Luteibacter rhizovicinus DSM 16549: one gene and its partner. The protein of the gene in region 1 interacts with the protein of each later gene in a pairwise test. Links are inferred from orthologs where the notes say so. Each region holds a gene or a part of one and is shown in the gene's direction. Other genes may lie near its edges.

Evidence for each region.
Region 2: the proteins of BJI69_RS16715 (region 1) and BJI69_RS04530 interact in binary tests that used the Escherichia coli proteins (3 or more experiments, as listed by UniProt). The link is inferred for Luteibacter rhizovicinus DSM 16549 from one-to-one orthologs.

What each region holds. Positions count from the first base shown.
Region 1 is NZ_CP017480.1:3,641,592-3,644,903, reverse strand. The notes cover bases 98-3,096. They hold BJI69_RS16715 (DsbE family thiol:disulfide interchange protein), read left to right. Parts: upstream 98-1,325; coding sequence 1,326-1,868; downstream 1,869-3,096. Other genes in these bases: metX (homoserine O-acetyltransferase MetX), read left to right, coding at 3,032-3,096; BJI69_RS16705 (tetratricopeptide repeat protein), read left to right, coding at 2,305-2,976; BJI69_RS16710 (cytochrome c-type biogenesis protein), read left to right, coding at 1,868-2,308; BJI69_RS16720 (heme lyase CcmF/NrfE family subunit), read left to right, coding at 98-1,329. Outside these bases: more of BJI69_RS16720, read left to right, coding at 1-97; more of metX, read left to right, coding at 3,097-3,312. UniProt on the Escherichia coli protein: Involved in disulfide bond formation. Catalyzes a late, reductive step in the assembly of periplasmic c-type cytochromes, probably the reduction of disulfide bonds of the apocytochrome c to allow covalent linkage with the heme.
Region 2 is NZ_CP017480.1:976,112-979,432, forward strand. The notes cover bases 214-3,221. They hold BJI69_RS04530 (protein-disulfide reductase DsbD family protein), read left to right. Parts: upstream 214-587; coding sequence 588-2,855; downstream 2,856-3,221. Other genes in these bases: cutA (divalent-cation tolerance protein CutA), read left to right, coding at 214-516; BJI69_RS04535 (TlpA family protein disulfide reductase), read left to right, coding at 2,852-3,221. Outside these bases: more of cutA, read left to right, coding at 193-213; more of BJI69_RS04535, read left to right, coding at 3,222-3,321. UniProt on the Escherichia coli protein: Required to facilitate the formation of correct disulfide bonds in some periplasmic proteins and for the assembly of the periplasmic c-type cytochromes.

The sequences.
Region 1 (3,312 bases):
CTGACCCTGGGTATCGTCGCCGGCAGCTGGTGGGCGTATGCCGAGCTCGGCTGGGGCGGCTGGTGGTTCTGGGATCCGGTCGAGAACGCCTCGTTCATGCCGTGGCTGGTCGGTGTCGCCTTGATTCATGCGCAGGCCGTGACCGAAAAGCGCGGCTCGTTGCCCGCCTGGACCATCCTGCTTTCGTTGTTCGCGTTCTCGCTGTCGCTGCTCGGCACCTTCCTGGTCCGCTCGGGCGTGCTGACCTCGGTCCACGCCTTCGCGTCCGATCCGCGTCGCGGCCTGTACATCCTCGGTTTCCTGATCATCGTCATCGGCGGTTCGTTGCTGCTGTATGCGATCCGCGCGCCGAAGGTCGCCACCGGCAAACCCTTCGCGCCGTTGTCCCGCGAGACCGGGATCATGGTGGCTAACCTGCTCTTCACCACGGCCGCTGCCATGGTGCTGCTCGGCACGTTGTTCCCGCTGATCGGCGATGCGCTGAACCTCGGTCGCGTCTCCGTCGGGCCGCCTTACTTCGGCTTCCTGTTCGTGCTGCTGATGGCGCCCGCGGTGCTGCTGCTACCGTTCGGGCCGTATCTGCGCTGGGGCCGGGCCGAAGGCAGTCAGCTGACGACCGTCGCCCTGCGCGCCGGCATCGCCGCGATCATCTGCGCCATCGTCGCCGCCTTCTTCGCCCAAGGCCACCTGCGCGCGATCGCCGGTATCGCCGGCGCGGTGTGGGTGGCGGCCGGTACCTTGTCGTACGTGATCAAGCGTTGGCGCGAGATGCCGCGCGGTCGTCGCTTCCCGGCCGAGATGGCCGGCATGCTGCTCGCGCATACGGGCGTCGCGATCTTCCTTATCGGCGTGATGTTGTCGGAATCGCTGAGCGTCGAGCGCGATGTACGTCTCGAGCCCGGCCAGACGGAATCCGTCGGCGGCTACGATTTCCGTTTCGACGGTGTCGAGGAAACCACGGGACCGAACTGGCGCGCCGACGAAGGCATCGTTGCGATCCTGCGCGACGGCAAGACACTCGCGACGATGCATCCGCAAAAGCGCACGTATTCGCGCGGCCAGGTGCAGACCGAATCCGCGATCGATGCGGGCCTGTTCCGCGATATCTACGTCGCCCTCGGTGAGCCGATGGAAGCGACCAACGTGAAGGGCGCATGGGCCTTGCGCCTGTATCACAAACCGTTCGTGCGCTGGATATGGCTGGGTGGCCTCTTCATGATGGCGGGCGGCTTCCTCGCGGCCGGCGAACGTCGCTTCCGCGCCAAGCGGGCGCCATCGACCGAAACCCCGACGACGGTCGTCGTGCCGCCGAAGGCATCGCTCGCATGAGTCGCCTCCTGCCCTTGTTCGGCTTCCTCGTGCTGGTCGGCCTGTTCGGCTTCGGTATCTGGTGGAACACGCAACACGACCAGCACGAGATCGTCTCGCCGCTGATCGACAAGCCCGCGCCGGCATTCGCCCTGCCCGTCCTCGACGACGCAGGCCGCACGGTCAGCAAGGCGTCGCTGCTGGGCAAGCCCTACTTCCTCAACGTGTTCGCCAGCTGGTGCATCGAGTGCGTGCACGAGCATCCGCTGCTGATGACCGAGGTGAAGCAGCTCGGCCTGCCCCTCGTCGGCTTCAACTACAAGGACGATCCGCAGGCAGCGACGGCATGGCTCGCCGAGCACGGCAATCCCTTCGACGTCATCGTCGCCGATCGCGAAGGCCGTAGTGCCATCGACTTCGGCGTGTACGCGGCTCCGGAGACCTTCCTCGTCGATGCCAAGGGCGTCATCCGCTACAAACGCATCGGGCCCATCACGCCCGAGGTGATCGACCGGGAAATCCGTCCGGCGCTGGCCGCACTGGCCAAGGAAGCGCCGTGATGCGCAGCTGGCTGCTGATGCTCGTCTTGCTCGTGCTGCCTGCGCTGGGTGCTGCCCAGGCCATCCAGCCCCTGCCGTTCCGCGATCATGCGGAGGAAGTTCGCTTCCAGCATCTCAGCGCCGAACTGCGTTGCCCGATGTGCCAGAACGAGACCCTTGCCGACTCCAATGCGCCTATCGCGCATGACCTTCGTCGCCAGGTGTTCGAGATGATCCAGGCGGGCAAGAGCGACGACGAGATCAAGGCCTTCCTCGTCGACCGCTATTCGCAGTTCGTGCTCTACAAACCACCGGTCGAACCGAGCACCTGGCTGCTCTGGTTCGGACCGCTCGTCCTGCTTGCCATCGGCGCCATCGTTGTTGCCGTGCAAGTGCGACGTCGCGCCCGTCAGGCACCTGCCGACACGACGCCGATCAACGACACCGGGGATGATTGGTGACTTACGCGTTCTATCTCGCCGCCGGGGCCATGCTGGCCCTTGCGCTGGCCCTGCTCCTGGTTCCGATCGTTCGCCATGGCCGTCGCCACGGTCGCTCGCGCGGTGTGTTCGTCCTGCTGCTCGCCATCGCCATCGTCGTGCCGCTCGCCAGCGTCGGCCTCTACGCGCTGGTCGGTACGCCGTCGACGCTCGGTGGCGTCGAGCCGGCGAAGGAAATGGACGTCGGCGAGGCTATCACCGCCCTGCGCGCGCGCCTGAAGGAGCATCCCGACGACGCCCAGGGCTGGCTCCTGCTCGGCCAGACCTTCACCATGCTCAAGCAGCCGGCCGACGCGCGCGATGCCTTCGACGGCGCCCTCAAGGCCGATCCGACCAACGGTGCGGCGATGGTCGGCTGGGCCGAGGCGGATTCGCTGATCCGCGACGATCACCGCATCGAAGGGCGCGCGCTCGATCTGCTCCAGGCCGCCGTCGCCGCCAATCCGCAGAACCAACGCGCCTTGTGGCTGCTCGGTATCAGTCAGTTCCAGCACGAGAAGTACGTCGAGGCGTCCGCGACATGGAAGACCCTCCAGCCGATGCTCGATCCCGATTCGAACGTGGCCCACGCCGTCGCCGAACAGATCGCACAGGCCGACAAGCGCGCGGCAGCCGGCGCAGGCAAGTAAGCGCGATACCCGTCACCCGTGGCACCATGACGGGTATCGAGTGAAGGATCTTTCCATGGGCGACGCACGCCGCTACCACGCGCTTTCCTCGCCGTTCCGCATGAAGCGCGGCGGCCAACTCCACGGCGCACGTGTCGCCTACGAAACCTGGGGCACGCTCGATGCCGCACGTGGTAACGCCGTGCTGATCCTCACCGGCCTTTCGCCGAGCGCGCATGCCGCCGCCAACCTCGAGGACCCGACACCCGGCTGGTGGGACGACATGATCGGTCCCGGCAAGGCCTTCGACACCGATCGCTACTTTGTCATCTGCGTGAATTCGCTCGGCAGCGACAA
Region 2 (3,321 bases), 2.7 Mb from region 1 along the record:
CTTCTCCAAACATGTGTTTGACGGATAAGGAAAAAGGTCCACCCTGTTAGCACTTGATCAGGGTGAGTGCCAGAATTTTAGCCCTAAGCTTTCCTGATTCGGAAGAGCTGCGGATGGTCGACAGATGGCGGCGCCACGAAACCGTTCAAGGCCCCGGGTTCAAAAAAGGGCGCAAGAGGCCACAATCGACCCATGTCCGAACCCATCGTCGTCCTCATCGCCTGCCCGACGGGCGAACCCGCCGACACCCTCGCCCGCGCCATCGTCGAAGCGGGCCTCGCCGCCTGCGTGAACCGACTGCCCGGCGTGCGGTCCACTTACCGCTGGAAGGGCGAGGTCGTGACCGACGACGAAGACCTGCTGGTTGCAAAGACGACCCGCGAGGCCTTCGCGGCGCTGGAACGCTTCGTCCTGGCACACCATCCCTACGAGGTGCCGGAAATCGTCGCCCTGCCGGTCGTTGCCGGCCATGCCCCCTACCTGGCGTGGCTGGAAGCGAGTGTCGACGCAAGCTAACCCGGGTTCGCCCGGTCATAATGATCGACGCCCCACGCGCCTCGTCACCGCATCGCTCCACGGAGATCACCATGTCGTCGCTTCGCCGCCTTGCGCGGAACCTGGTCGCCGCGTTCGGCCTGTTGCTCGTTGCCCTGCCCGCATTCGCCCAGGGCGACGACGATCTGCTGCCCGTCACCGAGGCGTTTCACCTCACCACGGACGCCAGCCAGCCCGGCATGGTCAAGCTGCATTGGCGCATCGCGCCCGACTATTACCTCTATCGGGGCCGGATCAAGATCAAGGCGGCCGATGCCGGCGCGGTCTCGCTCGGTGAGCCGACCTTGCCGGATGGCCTGAAGAAGCACGACGAATACCTCGGCGACGTGGAGATCTACCACGGCGATATCGAAGCCAGCGTGCCGTACACGCTGCTCGCCGCCGGCACGACCACCCTGGCCCTCGACGTCCAGTACCAGGGTTGCCACGAAGTCGAGCCGAAGATCTGCTACCCGCCGAACACCGAGCACCTGAAGCTCACCATCGGTGGCGCCTCGACCATTCCGACGGGACCCGCTCCGACGGCCGCTGCCGCCACGCCACCCACTGGCGCGACCGCCGCCAATGGCGCCTCGCTGCTCGGCGCCCCGGCCGCGACCCCGGGCACCGATGCCGCCGCCCTGCCGGCCGAGCAGGCGTTCCGCTTCGAAGCCCTGGTCAAGTCACGCGACGCCCTGCTGCTGCGCTGGACCATGCCGAAGGACTACTACCTCTACCGCGACAAGACCGAGATCACGGTCGCCTCGCCCGCTGGTGTCACCACCGGTGAGCCGGAGTGGCCGAGCGGCGTCGCCCACCACGACGAACATTTCGGCGACACCATCGTCTATTTCGATCAGGTGGAGTTGCCCGTGCCGGTCAAGGGCGCGGCGGACGCAAAGACGACCGAACTCGAGGTCGCCTACCAGGGCTGCCTCGAGAACGGCATCTGCTATCCGGTAATGAAGCGTCATATCAGCGTCGACTTCGGCGCCGGTACGGCGACGGTCGGCGCCCCGGCCTCCGCCGCGCCCGCGACGGCCGCCGCCGTGAAGGACGTCGCGCCGACACCCCCGCCTCCGGGCCTCATGCCGAAGAACGAGGCGCCGCTCGGCTTCGTCGCCGCCATCGGCCTGGCGCTGCTCGGCGGCCTCGTGCTGAACCTGATGCCTTGCGTGCTGCCGGTGCTGTCGCTGAAGGCGATCACCGTGCTGGAGAGTGGCGAGAGCCAGGGAGCCGCCCGTCGGCACGCGCTCTGGTACACCGCCGGCGTGCTCGTCGCCTTTGCCGCCCTGGGCGTGATCATCGTCGGCATCCGCGCTGCCGGCCATGGAATCCAGTGGGGCGCGCAGTTCCAGCAGCCGCTGGCGATCGGCATCCTCGTCTACGTGATGCTCGCCGTGGGCCTGTCGATGTCGGGCGTGTTCGAGATCGGCGGCTCGCTGGGTAACGTCGGCAGCGGCCTGGCGTCGCGCTCGGGTCCGTCGGGCGACTTCTTTACCGGGGTCCTTGCCGTCGTCGTCGCCAGCCCCTGCACGGCGCCCTTCATGGGTTCGGCGATCGCCTTCGCCTTCGCCGCCCCGGTCGCCGTGGCCTTCCTGATTTTCCTCGCCCTCGGCCTTGGCCTCGCACTGCCCTTCCTGTTGATCGGCTTCGTGCCGGCGATCGCCCGGCTGTTGCCGCGCCCCGGTCGCTGGATGGAGACGCTGAAGCAGGCGTTGGCCTTCCCGATGTATCTCACGGCGGTGTGGCTGCTGTGGGTGCTGACCAAGCAGCGGGGCGCGGACGCGACGGCCCTCGTGCTGGCCGGTGCCGTCCTGTTGGCCATGGCGCTGTGGTGGTATGGCCGCCACGCCAACCGCGACCGCGGCCTGTCCTGGATCTTCACCGCCGTGCTCGCGGTGGGCGCCGTGGCGGCCCTGTGGACCGTGCACGGCCTGCCGGCGCCGACCGCGGCCACGGTCGCCAGTGACGGCATCGTGCCGTACTCGCCGGAGAAACTCGCCGAGCTGCGTGCCGCCGGCACACCCGTGCTGGTCGACATGACCGCGGACTGGTGCATCACCTGCAAGGCCAACGAACACGCGGTGCTCGACACGGACGACTTCAAGGCGCTGCTCAAGCGCACCGGCACCGTGTACATGCGCGGCGACTGGACCGACGTGAACGCGACCATCGCCGCCTTCCTGGAGCAGTACCACTCGGTGGGCGTGCCGCTGTACGTGGTCTACCCGAAAGGAGGTGGCGACGGCCATAAGCTCTCCACCGTGCTTACCTACGACACCGTCAAGCAGGCACTCGAGGCCGCCGCGTCGCCATGACACGCGGCCCGACCTTCTGGATCGTCGTACTGGCGATCCTCGGGGCGACGGGCGGATTGTGGGTCGAGCACCGGCGCCTGCATCCGCCACCGCCCCCAGGCGTGACGGTGGCCGACATCGGCGACCCGGCACCGGAAGCCAGCTTCGTGACCGTCGAAGGTAAGGCACGTCAGCTGTCGGACTGGCACGGCAAACGCGTGCTCATCAATTACTGGGCGAGCTGGTGCGGGCCGTGCAGGCAGGAGATGCCCCTGCTCGACGCGGCGTATTCGCGCTACCGGGACCGCAGCATCGTGGTGCTCGGGCTGGCCGAAGACACGGCAACCGGCGTCCGCGGTTATCTCGCCCGGCGGCCGGTGAGCTACCCCATCATGCTCGTGGATGCCGACGCGCCCGGCGGGTCCCTCTCGCTCGGCAATACGCGTCGCGTCCTGCCCTATAGCGTCCTGATCGGTGAAGACGGGCG